4 regions of the Cobetia sp. ICG0124 genome follow, and region 4 is predicted to be linked to each of the others. Evidence: predicted binding sites of a transcription regulator. Region 4 holds the regulator's gene; each other region holds the start of a gene.
The links. Region 4 encodes sigma-54, which starts transcription at its own class of promoters, with help from an activator protein. Its sites were predicted from a motif close to TGGCACNNNNNTTGCTNT; they were not measured.

Region 1 (4,212 bases), 600 kb from region 4:
GATGATCAGCAGGCCGCCGTGGGCGGTCGCGCCCGCGGACTGGGAAGCATCGCCCTTGACCCGCACGCAGCCGGACATCATGTTTTCCGCCACCCCGACCCCGGTGTTGCCGTGGATGGTGACGCTGGCCTTCTGATTCATGCCCGCACAGTAGTAGCCCGCGTGGCCATCGATATCGACACTGATAGCGTCATTGATGCCGCAGGCGATGTTGTGGGCGCCGTCGGAATTGACCACTCGCCACTCACGCGCGTCCTTCAGGGTGTCGGCATCGTGCAAGGCCTGGTTCAATTCGCGCAGCCCATCAACGGCCAGATCGTGAGTCTTCATCATTACGCGGCCTCCGAACGGGCGGTGTCTTTTTCCCACAGATACAGGCGGCCGGGTTCCGGCTCCCACACGCGGGCATCCTTGATGCCCGGCAGACTGGCCAGGGCGCGGTATTCCGAGGCCATGGCCACGTAATCATCGGTCTCGGCGATCACGGCAGGCTTGCAGGCGATCGGGTCACGCACCACGGCGAAGCCATCACGGGTGCCAATGGTGAAGGTGAAGAAGCCATCAAGGTCCTTCAGGGCGCCGGTGATCGCGGCTTCCAGGCTGTCGCCCTGCTCCAGACGCCAGGTCAGGTAGCCAGCGGCGACTTCGGAATCGTTGTCGGTCTCGAAGCTGATGCCCTCACGCTTGAGCTTGGTGCGCAGCCAGTTGTGGTTGGACAGCGAGCCATTGTGGACCAGGCACAGATCACGCCCGGTGGAGAACGGGTGGCTGCCCTGCAGGGTCACGGCGCTTTCGGTCGCCATGCGGGTATGGCCGATGATGTGGCTGCCCTGCATGCCCTTGAGGCCATAGAGGCTGGCGATATGGGCCGGCAGGCCCACTGCCTTGAGGATTTCGATGCTCTGCCCCACGCTCAATACGCGAATCTGCGGGGCACTGTCGGCAAGCCAGCTACGCACGGCGCTCTCTTCCCCGGCGATCTTGAATACCGCGACACTGGCATTGCTGAACCAGTCCGCCACCGTGCCGACCTGCTCGCCCAGGCCCTTGGCGATCGCCTCCCAATCCTCATCGACACCATCGCTTTGCAGCGTCAGCTTGATGCCAGCGTCAAATTCGTCGCCATAGATGGCGAAGCCAGCGCTGTCCGGGCCGCGATCGGTCATCGCGATCAACATCGGCTCGAACAGCTCCCCCAGGCGCGATTCCAGCGCCGGGTTCTTGAGATAAAGCCCTACGATTCCACACATGGTGATGTCCTCTCACGGGCAGGAGGCGTCTCCTGCCTGGTGTCTTGAGCGTGGTGGTGACAGTGGCGACCCTCGTCTGACATGATCCGCGAGGTCCGCGAGCGCCGCCGGATGAGATCAGAAGAATTCGGCGTAGCGCTGGACTTCCCAAGCACTGACGTGCGCGTTGTAATCCCGCCATTCCTCGCGCTTGAGGCGCATGAACTCGGCGCAGATCCCCTCGCCCAGGCTCTCGCGCAGAATGCTGTCCGCCTCGAGCGCATCGATGGCCAGGGCCAGATTCTGCGGCAGCGTCTCGATGCCCTTCTCGGCGCATTCGCTCGGGGTCAGCGAGTAGAGATTGATGTTGTGGGGCGTGCCCGGGTCCAGCTTGCGCGCCACGCCATCCAGCCCCGCCGCGATGATGGCGGCGTGCACGAGATAGGGGTTGCAGCCGGCGTCCGGCAGGCGGAACTCGAGGCGACCGTAGGGCACGCGCACCATGGCCGAGCGGTTGTTGTCCCCGTAGGCGACGAAGACCGGCGCCCAGGTCGCGCCGCTGGTGCTGCCACCCCCGACCAGACGCTTGTAGGAATTGACGGTCGGCGCGGCAAAGGCACACAGCGCCGGGGCATGCGCCAGCAGACCGCCGAGGAAGTGATACGCCAGCGGCGACAGGCCCATGCCCTGGGAATCGGAGTCATCGCCAAACAGATTGCGGCCGGTGTCATCACACACGGACAGGTGGAAGTGCATGCCGTTGCCCGGGCGGTCCGCCAGCGGCTTGGGCATGAAGGAGCACACCATGCCCAGGTCATTGGCGATCTCGCCGGCAGCCATGCGCACGAAGGTGAAGCGGTCTGCCGAGGTCAGCGCATCGCTGTAGGTGTAGTTGATCTCGAACTGGCCATTGGCGTCCTCGTGATCGATCTGATAGACGTCGAAGTCCACCGCCTGCAGCGATTCGACCAGACGCTCGAGGAATTCACGCGAACGTGACAGGCCCTTGTAGTCGTAGCAGGGCTTGGCGAGGGTATCGCTCTCATCCACCGGCAACAGCTCACCCGCTTCCCCCCGGCGGAACAGTGAGAATTCCGGCTCCAGCCCGCTATTGAGTGTCCAGCCCTTCTCCTTCATGCGCTCCAGCTGCTTGAGCAGTACCACACGGCTGTCGTTGGCGAACGGTTGCCCATTGACGTAGCCATCACAGGCCATGCGCGCATAGCCCGGCTGCCACGGCACCAGGCACAGCGAGTCCAGATCGCCACGCGCCATGAAGTCCGGCCCCTCCGGCGACATGCCGAGACCACTGACGGCGAAGCCGGCAAAGCCGGCGCCCTTCTCGACCACATCCATCAGGCAATTGGCCGGCACGGACTTGGTCTTGGCAGCGCCATGAATATCCACGAACTGCGCCAGCAAGTAGCGAATATCGTGATCCTTGATGAACTGTTGCGCCTTTTCGGGTGACATCTGGGTTTCCTCTGAGAGCGGACCGGGTTCCATCTCCCTCGACACTGTCTGCCACCCCGGGAAACCTGACCCCTTGTGGTGACACGCCACGCCAAGATAGCGGATGAAACGAGTTTTTGTGATTCCTGCTGGTCAACTTTATTTCCCTCAAAGAAAAGCATGCAGCATGCCATTTCGCCAGCTGCCGCCCAGAACTTTTCATCAACCTCATGTTTTGCATGGGAATTTATTTTCCGAGCTCGTTTTACCCCACATAAAACGCCAGGTGATCCTGAGTGAAATCCTGCCCGTTTCTCGAAATAGGCATCATTTCGGTGCCCAAAGCCCCCTCTTCGCACCAGCATGACGCAAAGCGCTGATATTCACGCCCGAATTCGTGCTGCCAATCAGCGCCTGACCCGCTCAAGGATTGCCGTGTCCATGGCCTTTGACGGAATTGGCAAGCCCCTTGCTTAACCATGAGGAATGTTTCTTTCCTTTCAAGAATCGACACTCATGCGATCAGGCAAGGCAAGCAGCAGGCACAAGTCCTTGTGAAGCGCCTGAAGAGGCGCCTGAAGAGGCAACAGAACAACAACACCTCCTGCGGCGAATGCGCGTCTTGCGCGCCATCTCCGCCAGCACCAGCAGGACTACGGCACCACCCACTTACGCTAGGCAGCACGACTCACAGGAGAAAGGGACGCATGGCGAATTCATGGCGCATCTCGGCATTGGCCGAACAACACCGCAAGCTGGGCGCGGAGCTGGAAGACTGGAATGGCATGGGCACTGCCTGGAATTACGCCGTCTCGGACACGGCCGATGACCACGAGACCATCCGCACCCGCGCCGGTCTGATGGATGTCTCGGGGCTCAAGAAGATCCACTGCAACGGCCCGCACGCTCAGGCCGTGCTGGATTACGTCACCACGCGGGACATGTCCAAGCTGTATCCGGGCAAATCGGTGTACGCCAGCGTCTTGAATGAGGCCGGCAAGTTCGTCGACGACTGCATCGTCTATTGCCTGGCGCCGAACTCCTATCTCGTGGTGCACGGCACGGGCACCGCGAATGAAATGCTGGCCAAGAGTGCCCTGGGGCGTGCCGTCAGCCTGACCTTCGATGACGACATGCATGACATGTCACTGCAGGGGCCGGTCGCGGTGGATTTCCTTGAGCGTCACGTGCCGGGCATCCGTGAGCTGCGTTACTTCCACCATCTGCAGACCCAGCTGTTCGGCTACCACGTGATGATCTCGCGCACCGGCTACACCGGCGAGCGGGGCTACGAGATCTTCTGCAAGGCCAAGGACGCTCCCTCTCTGTGGGAACAGATTCTCGAAGATGGCGCCGACATGGGCATCAAGCCGTGCAGCTTCGGCACCCTTGACTGGCTGCGGGTCGAGAGCCACCTGCTGTTCTACCCGGCGGACAATTCCGAAACCTACCCGTATCCCGACCAGCCGGTGGGCGACACCCTGTGGGAGCTGGGCCTGGACTTCACCGTCTCACCGGGCAAGACCGAATT
Region 2 (4,212 bases), 630 kb from region 4:
AGGGGTTCATCGCCGCCACCAGCTGGAAACGTGCCGGAAAGCGCCGCTGATGGCTGGCACGCGAGATGAGGATGCGACCGCTCTCCAGCGGCTCACGCATCACTTCCAGTACACCACGATCAAATTCCGCCAGCTCGTCCAGAAACAGCACGCCATGATGGGCCAGCGACACCTCTCCCGGACGCGGCCTGGAGCCACCCCCGACCAGCGCGACACCACTGGCGGTATGATGCGGCGCCCGGAAGGGCCGCTGGCCCCAGCGCTCCATGATCGGCATCCCGCAGACCGAGCGTACCGCCGCGACTTCCAGGGCCTCGGCTTCTCCCAGCGGCGGCAGAATGCCGGAGAGGCGACTGGCCAGCATCGTCTTGCCCGTACCCGGCGGCCCCGCGAACAGCAGGTTGTGGCCTCCCGCAGCGGCAATCTCCAGCGCACGCCGCGCCTGATGCTGGCCACGCACCTCGCTCAGGTCCGGCTCCGGGAGTCGCGCCTGAGGAGTGACGGAACAGACATGCGGCATGATCCTCTCACGCCCGAGAAGGTGCGCCACCAACTCCAGCAGATGGCCCACGGACAGCACATCCAGCTGTTCCGCCAGCGCGGCCTCATCGGCATTGCCACGCGGCACCACCAGGGTGCGCCCGGCCTTGCGACAGCAGAGCGCAGCAGGCAGCACGCCCGTAACGGAGCGAATGCTGCCATCGAGTGCCAACTCGCCCAGACACTCGATCTGCGCCACGGCCTCTTCCGGCACCTGACCGGATGCCACCAGGATGCCCAGTGCGATCGGCAGATCAAAGCGCCCACCCTCCTTGGGCAGGTCAGCCGGGGCCAGATTGAGGGTGATTCGGCGCGCTGGAAACTCGAAGCCTGCATTGAGCAATGCGCTGCGCACTCGCTCACGACTTTCCTTCACCGCCGCTTCCGGCAAGCCAACGATGGAGAGCCCCGGCAGCCCGTTGGAGAGGTGTACCTCTACCTGCACCTCCGGAGCTTCAAGACCAAGAGATGCGCGCGTGCGCAACATTGCCAATGACATGAGTCTTCCCTGCGTGATGCCGCCTCTCTGCTGCACGGCGCAATCGGAGCAGGCACCCGCCTGCCATGAGCGCGAGGGCACGTATATTTGATCGGTTGTCTCGGCCCTGCTGATACAACCGCCAAGCTGTCTCAAGGAGGCCACCCAAGGGTGGCAGAGAATCGTCCAACCCACGGAAAGGGCCAGCCATTCAGGACGACTTCGGCTTGTTTCAGGAGTAACACCCCATGCAAGACATGCTTGCCTCGCTGGCACCCATGGCGGACATCATCGGCATGCTCGGCACCTCTCTGGTGGTCGGTGCCTTCTTTCTGCTGCAGATTGGCAGACTCGATGCACGTAGCCTGACCTACAACCTCATGAATCTGAGCGGGGCGATCCTCTTGTTGATCAGCCTGTGCATCAACTTCAATCTCGCCAGCTTCGTGATCGAGGTGTTCTGGATCGTGGCATCTCTGGTGGGCCTGGTTCGCTGGTTGATGGGGTCTCGTCCACAGACGGTCTGATCAGGCGTCGCGTTGACGCTCGATCTCCTCGGCGTGGCTGGCGGCTTCCCGCTTTGCCAGCGCGGTCTCTCCCTCATCGTCCACCGCCACGGCAGGCTCGGTGGTCGACGCAGCACCCGCCACCAGTCCCTGCTTCTCCAGCAGCGCCTCAAGTGCGATGACCTGCTTCTCCAGCGACTCCACACGCCCGCGAGTCCGCGTCAGCACATCCATCATGATGTCGAAGTCCTCGCGCGACACCAGTTCCATGCGATCAAAGGCGCTGCGCATCACGCCCTGTACGGACTTCTGCAGCTCTTCCGGGCCGTGCGAGGCGTCCTGGAGGCGCTCACCGATCTGCTGGGCCATACGCCCGATGACGTCGTTCTTGAACATGCTCCACCTCAGCCATTGCAAGCCGACGGGCCCATCATGGGGACAACTAGATGAATTTAAAGATTTTTTAACCTCATGGCATACCTCGTGCGATGCACTTGTCAGGAACAGGCCACCAGCAGTGTCTGATTGGCCGCACTCAACATGACAGATCATTGCGGTAGCAAACGGGGGCAGCACATGAAACTGATCACCGCCATCATCAAACCCTTCAAGCTGGACGACGTGCGTGAAGCGCTGGCCGACAACGGCGTGCAAGGCATCACGGTCACGGAAGTGAAGGGCTTCGGGCGACAGAAGGGCCACACCGAGCTGTATCGCGGCGCCGAGTATGTCGTCGACTTCCTTCCCAAGGTCAAGATTGAAGTGGCTGTTGATGACAGCAGTGTGGAAACGGTGCTGGACGCCATCACCCAGGCAGCCAACAGCGGCAAGATCGGCGACGGCAAGCTGTTCGTCACCCCGCTGGATGACGTGATCCGTATCCGTACCGGTGAACGCGGCGCCGATGCTGTCTGAGCCCCGCGCACAATAATAAAGGAGAATCCCGCATGAACGAGATCATCGAGGTCAAGTACGCACTTGATACCTTCTATTTCCTGGTCTGTGGCGCCCTGGTGCTGTGGATGGCTGCCGGCTTTGCCATGCTGGAAGCTGGCCTGGTACGCGCCAAGAACACTACCGAGATCCTGACCAAGAACGTGGCGCTGTTCGCCATCGCCTGCACCATGTACATGGTGGTCGGTTACCACATCATGTACTCAAGCGCCGAAGGCGGCTTCCTGCCGAGCCTGGGCTTCTTGATCGGCGCCGAGAATACCGCTGAGGAAGCGCTCGCTTCCGGTGGCGACATCTACTACAGCGCGCGTTCCGACTTCTTCTTCCAGGTGGTGTTCGTGGCGACCGCCATGTCCATCGTCTCCGGTGCAGTCGCCGAGCGCATGAAGCTGTGGGCCTTCCTGGCCTTCGCCGTGGTCATGACGGGCGTCATCTACCCGGTCCAGGGCTACTGGACCTGGGGTGGCGGCTTCCTGAGCGAAGCGGGCTTCAGTGACTTCGCCGGCTCCGGCATCGTGCACATGGCAGGCGCTTCCGCCGCACTGGCTGGCGTGCTGCTGCTGGGGGCTCGCAAGGGCAAGTACGGCAAGAACGGTGAGATCAACGCCATCCCGGGCTCCAATCTGCCGCTGGCGACCCTGGGCACCTTCATCCTGTGGCTGGGATGGCTGGGCTTCAACGGCGGCTCCGAGCTGGTGCTGTCCAACATCGATGAAGCCAACGCGGTCGCTCAGGTCTTCGTCAACACCAACGCCGCTGCCTGCGGGGGTGTCATCGCTGCCCTGATCCTCGCCCGCCTGTGGTTCCGCAAGGCTGACCTGACCATGGCCCTCAACGGCGCCCTGGCTGGCCTGGTCGCCATCACCGCTGGTCCGCTGGCACCGAGTGTCGGTGCTGCCACCCTGATCGGCGCCGTCGGTGGCCTGCTGGTGGTGTTCTCCATCGTCGGCCTCGACAAGCTCAAGCTCGATGACCCGGTCGGTGCCATCTCCGTCCACGGTGTAGTCGGTCTCTGGGGCCTGATGGCAGTGCCGCTGACCAATGACGATGCCACCTTCTCCGCACAGCTGCTGGGCGCCGTGTCCATCTTCGCCTGGGTATTCATCGCAAGCTTCGTGGTCTGGCTGGTCATCAAGACCATCATGGGACTGCGCGTCAGCGAAGAGGAAGAGTACGAAGGCGTCGATCTGGCGGAATGTGGCATGGAGGCGTATCCGGAATTCACCTCCAGCCGCAAGTAATCAAGGATCGAGACTCACGCGACACCCAAAGACTCCCGCCACCTGGCGGGAGTCTTTTTTCCTGACCGGATAAGCGGTGTATGCTTGAGCAATAGGGGCTGGCGTGGCGAGCAGCAACGCCACCCGCACCATCACCCAAGGAGAGAGACGATGAAACTGGTCACTGCCATCATCAAGCCATTCAAGCTCGACGACGTACGCGAATCCCTGTCCGAGATTGGCGTCCAGGGTATCACCGTGACCGAGGTCAAGGGTTTTGGCCGCCAGAAGGGCCACACGGAGCTGTATCGGGGTGCCGAGTATGTGGTCGACTTCCTTCCCAAGGTGAAGCTCGAGGTCGCCGTGGATGACGCCATGATCGATTCCGTGATCGAGGCGATCACCAATGTCGCCAACACCGGCAAGATCGGTGACGGCAAGATCTTCGTCTCGCCGCTGGAGCAGGTCATTCGCATCCGTACCGGCGAGACCGGCAAGGACGCCGTCTAAGCCC
Region 3 (4,212 bases), 1.0 Mb from region 4:
AGGCGGGAGAGGTGTTGCTCGATCAGGGCGGGAATGTCTTCGCGGCATTCGCGCAGCGGCGGCAGGCTGACGGGGAGCACTCTGATGCGGTAGTAGAGGTCGGAACACATGGTAATTATTTTAATAACATATGCTTCAACTTCCTTACTACCGACGGCTGACTAATCCCTGCTCTCTTCGCTATCGCATAAGTACTGGGTAACTCGGCAGCCATCTCTTGGAGCCATTGCGCTTCGATACGTGCCAAGCCTTCCTTGAGCGTTTCGTTGGGGCCGAGTTTCGGGATTGGCATGGCTACCGCCCCCTCAGCGGTAGGCTCTGAGAGGGAGTTGTCACTATGTAAGGTATCAGCAGTGGTAAAACTTTCAGTAACGCCTCTGGCGCATGAGGATGGGCCATAAGGTAGCGTCGAGGAGTTTGCGACGACCGTGACGTTGATTGAGGCGTGAGAGGTGTTGCTCTATCAGGGCGGGAATGTCTTCGCGGCGTTCGCGCAGCGGGGGCAGGCTGACGGGGAGCACATTGATGCGGTAGTAGAGGTCGAGGCGGAATTGTCCCTGCTCCACGCGGGCGGCGAGGTCTTGATTGGTGGCGACGACCAGTCGGAAGTCGGCGCGGCGGGTGGTGGTGTCGCCCAGGCGGGTGATCATTCCGTCCTGAATCACCTTGAGCAGCTTGGTCTGGGTGGCGAGCGGCAGCTCACCGATTTCATCCAGAAACAGGGTGCCGCCTTCGGCCTGTTCCATCAGGCCCGCCTTGCCACGGTTGCCCGCGCCGGTGAAGGCACCGGCTTGATAGCCGAACATCTCGGACTCGAACAGGCTTTCGGGGATGGCGCCGCAGTTCACCTCGATGAAGGGGCCGTCGGCGCGTTGGCTCCAGCGATGCAGTTGATGGGCGAAGGCCGTCTTGCCGACCCCGGATTCGCCCAGCATCAGTACCGTGGCGTTGGTGGGCGCGACCCGCTTGAGCAGCAGCGCTATCTCACGCATCACGGGGCTTTTGACCTGTAGCTCCCCCAGTTCCAGCGCGGCGTCCTCGCACTCGGCCTGCTCACGCGCGGCCTGCTCGCCCGAGCGCGCACTCCCCACCGCCCCCCAATCACTTTCCCCCGCACTCCCCCCGCCCAGCTCACTGCCCCGCGAGTTGCGGCGCAGGTGATCCGTGAAGCGCTGCTGGAGCACGGCATATTCCTGCTGCAGCAGCTGGATATCGGTGAGATCCATCGAGCGGCTGACCACGCACTCAAGCTTGCCCTCGACGAATACCGGATGCGCCTGCGCCACCACCCGCCGCCCGGTGGCGGTGAGCTGCATCATCTGGAGCGTTCGCCCCGTGCGCAACACCTCCAGGCTGATGGAGGGCTTGAGCACCCCGCTGGCTTCCAGGTCATGCACGTTGGCGGCACACAGCGCCTCACGCGTCATGCCATAGACCGCCGCGGCGCCGGGGCTGACATCCATCACCTGGCCATCCGCGCTCACCACGAAGTAGTGGTCATGGGCGGTGTCGATGATGGTCTTGAGAATCTGGTGGTCGAGCTCTGACATGGCGGGCACCTCATGGTCGAGCCTGTGAATCGGGGCGGGGCTTTCCAGCAGTTCCTTTCAGCAGTTCTTTCTCGCACTGCGCTGAAGACACTCTCGATGATGCCTGAATGTGATCCACAAATGAATCAGTGATCCATTTTTGAATCAGTATTGGCGCACGAGTGATCCACAAATGAATCACTCGACAACCACCTCTTTAAAAAATCCAATAAAATCAATCGACTGAAAGTTGGCATGGTTACTGCAATGCTGGGGTATGCGCCAAGGAGAATCGCCGGCTTTCATGACACCGTCCGGCCAGGCGATCAGGCGAACCATCACAATACCCCGCTCGCCGTCAGCGTATCGCGAGCGACTCAAGACCCTGGAGAGACAGATGAGCGAATTCAATCAGCCACTGGGCGGCAACGACATGCCACGTTTCGGCGGCCCGGCCACCATGATGCGCCTGCCGGCTCAGGAAACCGCGGAAGGCCTGGATGCCGCCTTCATCGGCATTCCGCTGGACATCGGTACCTCCAACCGTCCGGGCGCGCGTCTCGGCCCGCGTCAGATCCGTGATGAATCGCGCATGCTGCGCCCCTACAACATGGCCACCCGCGCCGCGCCCTTCGACAGCCTGCAGGTGGCGGACATCGGCGATGTGCCGATCAACACCTTCCACCTGCCCAAGAGCATGGACATCATCGAGAAATTCTACGATGAAGTGCTCAGCCACGATTGCGTGCCGCTCACCCTGGGCGGTGACCACACCGTCACCCTGCCGGTGCTGCGCGCCATCGCCAAGAAGCACGGGCCGGTCGGTCTGATCCACATCGATGCCCACGCCGACGTGAATGACCACATGTTCGGCGAGCCCATCGCCCACGGCACGCCGATTCGTCGTGCCCAGGAAGAAGGCCTGCTCGACAGCCACCGCGTGGTGCAGATCGGCCTGCGTGGCACCGGCTACTCCGCCGATGACTTCGACTGGTGCCGTCAGCAGGGCTTCCGTGTGGAAACCGCCGAGATGTGCTGGTTCAAGTCACTCGCCCCGCTGATGGCCGAAGTGCGAGACATGATGGGCGATCGCCCGGTGTACATCACCTTCGACATCGACGGACTGGACCCCTCCGTCGCCCCCGGTACCGGCACCGTGGAAGCCGGCGGCCTGACCATGCCCCAGGGCATGGAAATCGTGCGCGGCGCACGTGGCCTCAATATCGTCGGCGGTGACCTGATGGAAGTCTCCCCGCCCTACGACACCAGCGGCAACACCGCGCTGATGGGCGCGACCCTGCTCTACGAGATGCTCTGCGTACTGCCGGGCGTGCAACAGCGCGACTGAGTCGCAATGACCGATCAGAGCCTGACCATTACAACAAGATCAAGGTGACCCGAATGACAACCAGCATCGACCCGACGGCGGAGCACGCACCGTCCCCGAAGAAGGACCTGATCGCCACCCGCCCGGTGCCGCTGACGGCCAGGGGGCTGATGAAATTCCTGGTGCCGTCACTGCTCGGCGTCAGCTTCTTCCTGGTGCCGTTCAGCGTTGGCGACACCATCAACATCGGCATGGGCCTGATGGCCGATTGGCTCAAGGCCACGCTCGGCAGCGCCTTGCCCGCCATCGCCGTCGCGGTGCTGTGTCTGTCGGTGATCCTCACCGGCTTCGTCAAGCTCGCCAAGCCGAACTGGGCACGTCAGGGCGCGGCACATGAGCTGTTCGATGTCGCGCCGGTGTGGTTTGCCATGCGCGCCCTCGGCGCCATCTTCGCGCTGATGACCTACTTCCAGTGGGGGCCAGCCGCCGTCACGGCGGCCTTCACCGGCGGCGTGATGCTCAATGATCTCGCCCCTGTCCTGCTGACCTTCTTCTTCTTCGCGGCCATTCTGCTGCCGCTGCTGGTCGACTTCGGCTTCATGGAATTCATCGGCAGCCTGGTGCGCCGTCCGTTCCGCGCCATCTTCAATCTACCCGGTCGCAGCGCCATCGATGCCACCGCCTCGTGGATGGGCTCCGGCACCGTCGGCGTGCTGATCACCACGCAGCAGTACGAGCAGGGCTTCTACAGCAAGCGCGAAGCGGCGGTGATCGCCACCAACTTCTCGGTGGTCTCGATCGCCTTCGCGTTGCTGGTCACCAGCTTCATGAACATCAATCACCTGTTCGTGCCCTTCTATCTGACCGTCGTCATCGCAGGCCTGATCGCCGCCGTCATCGTGCCGCGTCTGCCGCCGCTGTCGCGCAAGCGTGATGACTACCACGAGCCGGTCGGCTGCCAGATCAGTGAAGAGAACCAGAGCGACTGTGGCGTGCTGCGTTACTCACTCGGCATGGCCGTCGCGCGCGCCGAGCATGCGCCGGGCCCGCTCAAGCTGGTGAAATCGGCCGGTTTCAACGTGGCGGACATCTTCCTCGGTCTGCTGCCGGTGGTGATCGCCATCGGGACCGTGGCGCTGATGCTGGCCGAGTTCACGCCGGTCTTCACCTGGCTCTCCTACCCGATGATTCCGCTGCTGGAACTGCTGCAGATTCCCCACGCGGCAGAGGCAGCCCCGGCGACGCTGGTCGGCTTTGCCGACATGTTCCTGCCGGCGGTGCTGGCCAAGGACATCGACAGCGAACTGACCCGCTTCGTGATCGCCTGCCTGTCCCTGACCCAGTTGATCTACATGT
Region 4 (4,212 bases):
CCGCCCGGGAAGCCGAGACTCTCGACACCGGCAATGACACCACCCGTGACGATGATGGCCGCGTCTCCAGCACCTTCGATGCCGCGCCGGCCCAGGATCAGTGAGCGCACCCCATGACTTCAACGACTCTCACGCCCTTGACGGTCTGGCGCCAGACACTCAGACCCGGTGTCATGGCCCTTGGCCTGGCACTTGGCATGACGACGCTTTCCCCGACCGCACTGGCGCTGGACAGCGATGCCAACCAGCCGATCAACATTGCCGCCGACTCACTGTCACTGGATGACAAGGCCGGCACAGCCACCTATACCGGTCGCGTGGAAATGCGCCAGGGCAGCATGAAGCTGGATGCCGCGCGCGTGGACATCAGTCGCGCCGACAGCGGCGAGATTTCCCTGGTCAAGGCCACCGGCCAGCGCGCCTACATGGAGCAGAAACCCGATACCGACGAGCGACTGGTCAAGGGCTGGGCGAATACCATTCGCTACCACGCGCTGGAACGTCGGGTGGAACTGGTCGGCGATGCCCGTCTGGAGAAAGGCGATGACACCTTCGAAGGTGGCTACGTGGAATACTTCCTGGACAAGCGCCAGGTCAATGCCAGCAATGGCACATGACTGCTGCCAGCCCACGTACCCTCAGCGCTCGTCATCTGGCCAAGGCCTACAAGGGTCGCAAGGTCGTCAAGGACATCTCGCTGGAAATCCGCCAGGGTGACATCGTAGGCCTGCTGGGCCCCAACGGGGCCGGCAAGACGACCTCGTTCTACATGATCGTCGGCCTCGTGCGCTCGGATGCCGGTAGCGTGACCATCGATGACCACGACCTGTCCGGCGCCGCCATGCATCAGCGGGCTCGCGCCGGCATCGGCTATCTGCCCCAGGAAGCCTCGATCTTCCGCAAGCTCTCGGTATCCGACAACATCATGGCGATCCTCGAGACGCGCAAGGACCTGGATCGCAACGGACGCAAGGCACGCCTGGAGGAGCTGCTCAACGAGTTCAGCATCACGCATATTCGTGACAGTGCCGGCATGAGCCTTTCCGGCGGGGAGCGCCGCCGCGTGGAGATCGCTCGCGCACTGGCCACCGAGCCAGACTTCGTGCTGCTCGATGAGCCGTTTGCCGGCGTGGACCCCATCTCGGTGGGCGAGATCAAGAGCATCGTGCGCCAGCTGCGCGACCGCGGTATCGGGGTGCTGATCACCGACCACAACGTGCGCGAGACACTCGACATCTGCGATACCGCCTACATCGTGGGCGATGGTCAGATCATCGCGCATGGCGACGCCGACACCATCCTCGCCAACCAGCAGGTGCGTGATGTCTACCTGGGCCATGAGTTCAAGCTCTAGTGCCACACCTCACTCGAACGCATGACGTCCATACCACCTTGGTGGCAACATGGCATGCAAGTTGCTTGAATATTCTCGACTGCCCCTTGTCAGTGCCCCGACCCACGGTATAGCGTAGATGCACGTTCCTTTGCCGTGAATGACAGACCCCATGAAACCCACCTTGCAGCTTCGACTCGGCACTTCCCTGACCATGACCCCGCAACTTCAGCAAGCGATCCAGCTGCTGCAGTTGTCGACGCTGGACCTGCGTCAGGAGATACAGCAGGCGCTTGAGTCAAACCCCATGCTGGAGCTTGACGAGGAATACGAGTCGCTGGATGTCGCGGAGACACAGGACAAGAGCGAGATCTCCACCTCCGAGACCAACAGCGAGATTCCTGAAGAATACCCTCTCGACAGTGACTGGTCGGACCTCTACCAGGATCACGCAGGCAGCCTGACCAGTTCCGGCAGCGGAAGCTCGAGCGAGGACGGGCCGGACTTCGATCGCAACACCAGTGTCGAAAGCCTGCAGGACCACCTGCGCTGGCAGCTGGCGATGACGGACCTCGATGCACGTGAACGCCAGATGGCGGAGAGTCTGATCGATGCGGTGGATGGGGCCGGCTACCTGAGCATGAGCCTGGACGAACTGGTCGATGGCCTGCGAGGTCAGGGACTGCCCGGCCTCAAGGCGTCGGAACTCGAGCAGGTCCTGCTGCGCCTTCAGCAGTTCGATCCCACCGGTGTGTTCGCTCGAGACCTGCGCGAATGTCTGCTGCTGCAGCTGGCCCTGCTGCCGGACGATCTGCCGCTGCTGGCCCAGGCCCGCCGTCTGGTGCGGCAATTCCTCGAGGCACTGGGCAATGACGATCGCAAGCTGCTCAAGCGTCGCCTGAGCCTGGATGATGATGAGCTGGATCACGTCATTCGTCTGGTACGGGCGCTCGACCCGCGCCCGGCGTCCGCCTGGGGCGAGCCTGCCAGTGATTACGTCATCCCGGACCTGCTGGTCCGTCATACGCGTCACGGCTGGCAGGTCGAGCTCAACCCGGAAGCGCTGCCCAAGCTGCGTATCCAGCCGGAATATGCCGCCCTCATCAAGCGGGCCGACAAGTCCGCGGACAACACCTTCCTCAAGGACAATCTTCAGGAAGCCCGCTGGCTGATGAAGAGCCTGTCCTCACGCAATGACACCCTGCTCAAGGTGGGCCGCGAGATCATGGCGCGCCAGATCGACTTCCTCGAGCAGGGGGAAGAAGGCATGAAGCCGCTGATCCTCGCCAACATCGCGGAAGTGGTCGAGATGCACGAATCCACCATCTCGCGGGTGACCACCCAGAAATATATCCACACCCCGAGAGGCGTGTTCGAACTCAAGTTCTTCTTCTCGAGTCAGGTGGGTGGCAGCGGCAACGGTGACGCGCATTCCAGCACCGCGATCCGCGCGCGCATTCGCAAGCTGATCTCGGAAGAACCGGCGCGCAAGCCATTGTCCGACTCACGCCTGGTGGATCTGCTGGCCAGTGATGGCATCGAGGTAGCGCGCCGGACGGTCGCCAAGTATCGCGAGGCCATGGGCATCCCCTCCTCCAGCGAGCGCAAGCGCTTGGCGTGATGCTCATGAAGAACCTGCTGATATCCCTCGCTGGGTTGAAGACAAGCCTTGCCCCACGATGCAGCGCAGCGTTGATCTTTGTTCAAAGCTTGGGCATTGTCGGGGTAGACGCTCGGTACACCGTGGCCGCGCGTTCAATCAGGGTTTGCTCGCAGTCAAAAAGGGTTACAATTCAAAGGCAACCCGCTGGATAAAGGAGCGTGTCCATGCAAGTGAATATCACCGGGCATCATGTGGAACTCACCGATCCTCTCCGCGATTATGTCAACGAGAAGCTCGCTCGCCTCGAACGGCATTACGACAACATCACCAATGTTCAGGTGACACTGTCGATCGAGAAGGAACGCCAACAGGCTGCCTGCACCCTGCACGCCGCTGGCGCCGACCTCCATGCCCTGGCAGAAGACCCCAACATGTACGCTGCCATCGACGCGCTCGCCGACAAGCTGGACCGCCAGCTGGTCAAACACAAGGAAAAGTCCCAGGCTCGCTCTCAGGGCACCGGGACCCGTTGACCTTCTGCCATGACACTTGATCAGATCCTTCCCCCCGAGCGCACGCTCTACGGCGTCCCCGGGGGGAGCAAGAAGCGGGTGCTGGAATTCTTCAGCACCTTCATTGCTCAGAACATTCCCAGCCTGGACAGCCAGGAAGTCTTCTCGCGCCTGATCGGGCGCGAGAGACTGGGTTCGACGGGTATCGGCCACGGCGTGGCCGTGCCACATGCACGCAGTCCACACTGCAAGACCCCCATCGCGGCGTTCATGAAGCTCGGTGACCCCATCGACTTTGACGCCATCGATGGCGAACCCATCGATCTGCTGTTCGTGCTGCTGGTCCCCGAGGAGGCAGATGACACCCATCTCACTCTGCTCGGCCAGGTGGCGGAACTGCTCAACTCGCCCACCAACCGGGCAGCATTGCGCCAGGCAGACAGTCAGCGAGCATTGTTCGATGCCCTGACCTCGGCCATCGCCGAATTGCCGGCGCGCTGAACCTCCGCTTTCACCTCATGCTGACCTCGCCCTGGGAGAGCACTCCATGAAGATCGTGATCATCAGTGGTCGCTCCGGTTCCGGCAAATCGATTGCCCTCCAGGCGCTGGAAGACATTGGCTACTATGCCATCGACAATCTGCCCGGCATGCTGCTGGCACCATTGGTCGAGCAGCTGGAAAAGGACAGCCCCACCCGCCGGCGCATCGCGGTCTCCATTGACGCGCGCAACCTCCCCGATGCCCTGAGTCGCTTCCCCGAAC

Region 1: glnT (type III glutamate--ammonia ligase) is a predicted target of sigma-54. The motif match lies at 2,857-2,874, and genes of this name have one in related genera.
Region 2: CU110_RS15180 (P-II family nitrogen regulator) is a predicted target of sigma-54. The motif match lies at 1,997-2,014, and genes of this name have one in related genera.
Region 3: speB (agmatinase) is a predicted target of sigma-54. The motif match lies at 1,781-1,798, and genes of this name have one in related genera.

Annotation. Positions count from the first base shown of each region.
Region 1 is NZ_CP024893.1:2,009,595-2,013,806, forward strand. Features, by position in the region: gene CU110_RS09315 (protein glxC) at 1-333, opposite strand, end outside; gene CU110_RS09320 (glutamine amidotransferase family protein) at 333-1,250, opposite strand; gene glnT (type III glutamate--ammonia ligase) at 1,368-2,702, opposite strand; gene CU110_RS09330 (aminomethyltransferase family protein) at 3,389-4,212, shown strand, end outside.
Region 2 is NZ_CP024893.1:3,243,135-3,247,346, forward strand. Features, by position in the region: partial or broken gene CU110_RS15165 (YifB family Mg chelatase-like AAA ATPase) at 1-1,039, opposite strand, end outside; gene CU110_RS15170 (hypothetical protein) at 1,267-1,545, shown strand; gene CU110_RS15175 (accessory factor UbiK family protein) at 1,546-1,920, opposite strand; gene CU110_RS15180 (P-II family nitrogen regulator) at 2,101-2,439, shown strand; gene CU110_RS15185 (ammonium transporter) at 2,472-3,719, shown strand; gene glnK (P-II family nitrogen regulator) at 3,870-4,208, shown strand.
Region 3 is NZ_CP024893.1:1,597,845-1,602,056, reverse strand. Features, by position in the region: gene CU110_RS07415 (hypothetical protein) at 1-110, opposite strand, end outside; gene CU110_RS07410 (sigma 54-interacting transcriptional regulator) at 366-1,550, opposite strand; gene speB (agmatinase) at 1,927-2,877, shown strand; partial or broken gene CU110_RS07400 (YjiH family protein) at 2,985-4,212, shown strand, end outside.
Region 4 is NZ_CP024893.1:2,610,740-2,614,951, forward strand. Features, by position in the region: gene lptC (LPS export ABC transporter periplasmic protein LptC) at 1-104, shown strand, start outside; gene lptA (lipopolysaccharide transport periplasmic protein LptA) at 114-617, shown strand; gene lptB (LPS export ABC transporter ATP-binding protein) at 614-1,354, shown strand; gene CU110_RS12260 (RNA polymerase factor sigma-54) at 1,506-2,954, shown strand; gene raiA (ribosome-associated translation inhibitor RaiA) at 3,161-3,469, shown strand; gene CU110_RS12270 (PTS sugar transporter subunit IIA) at 3,479-3,949, shown strand; gene rapZ (RNase adapter RapZ) at 3,996-4,212, shown strand, end outside.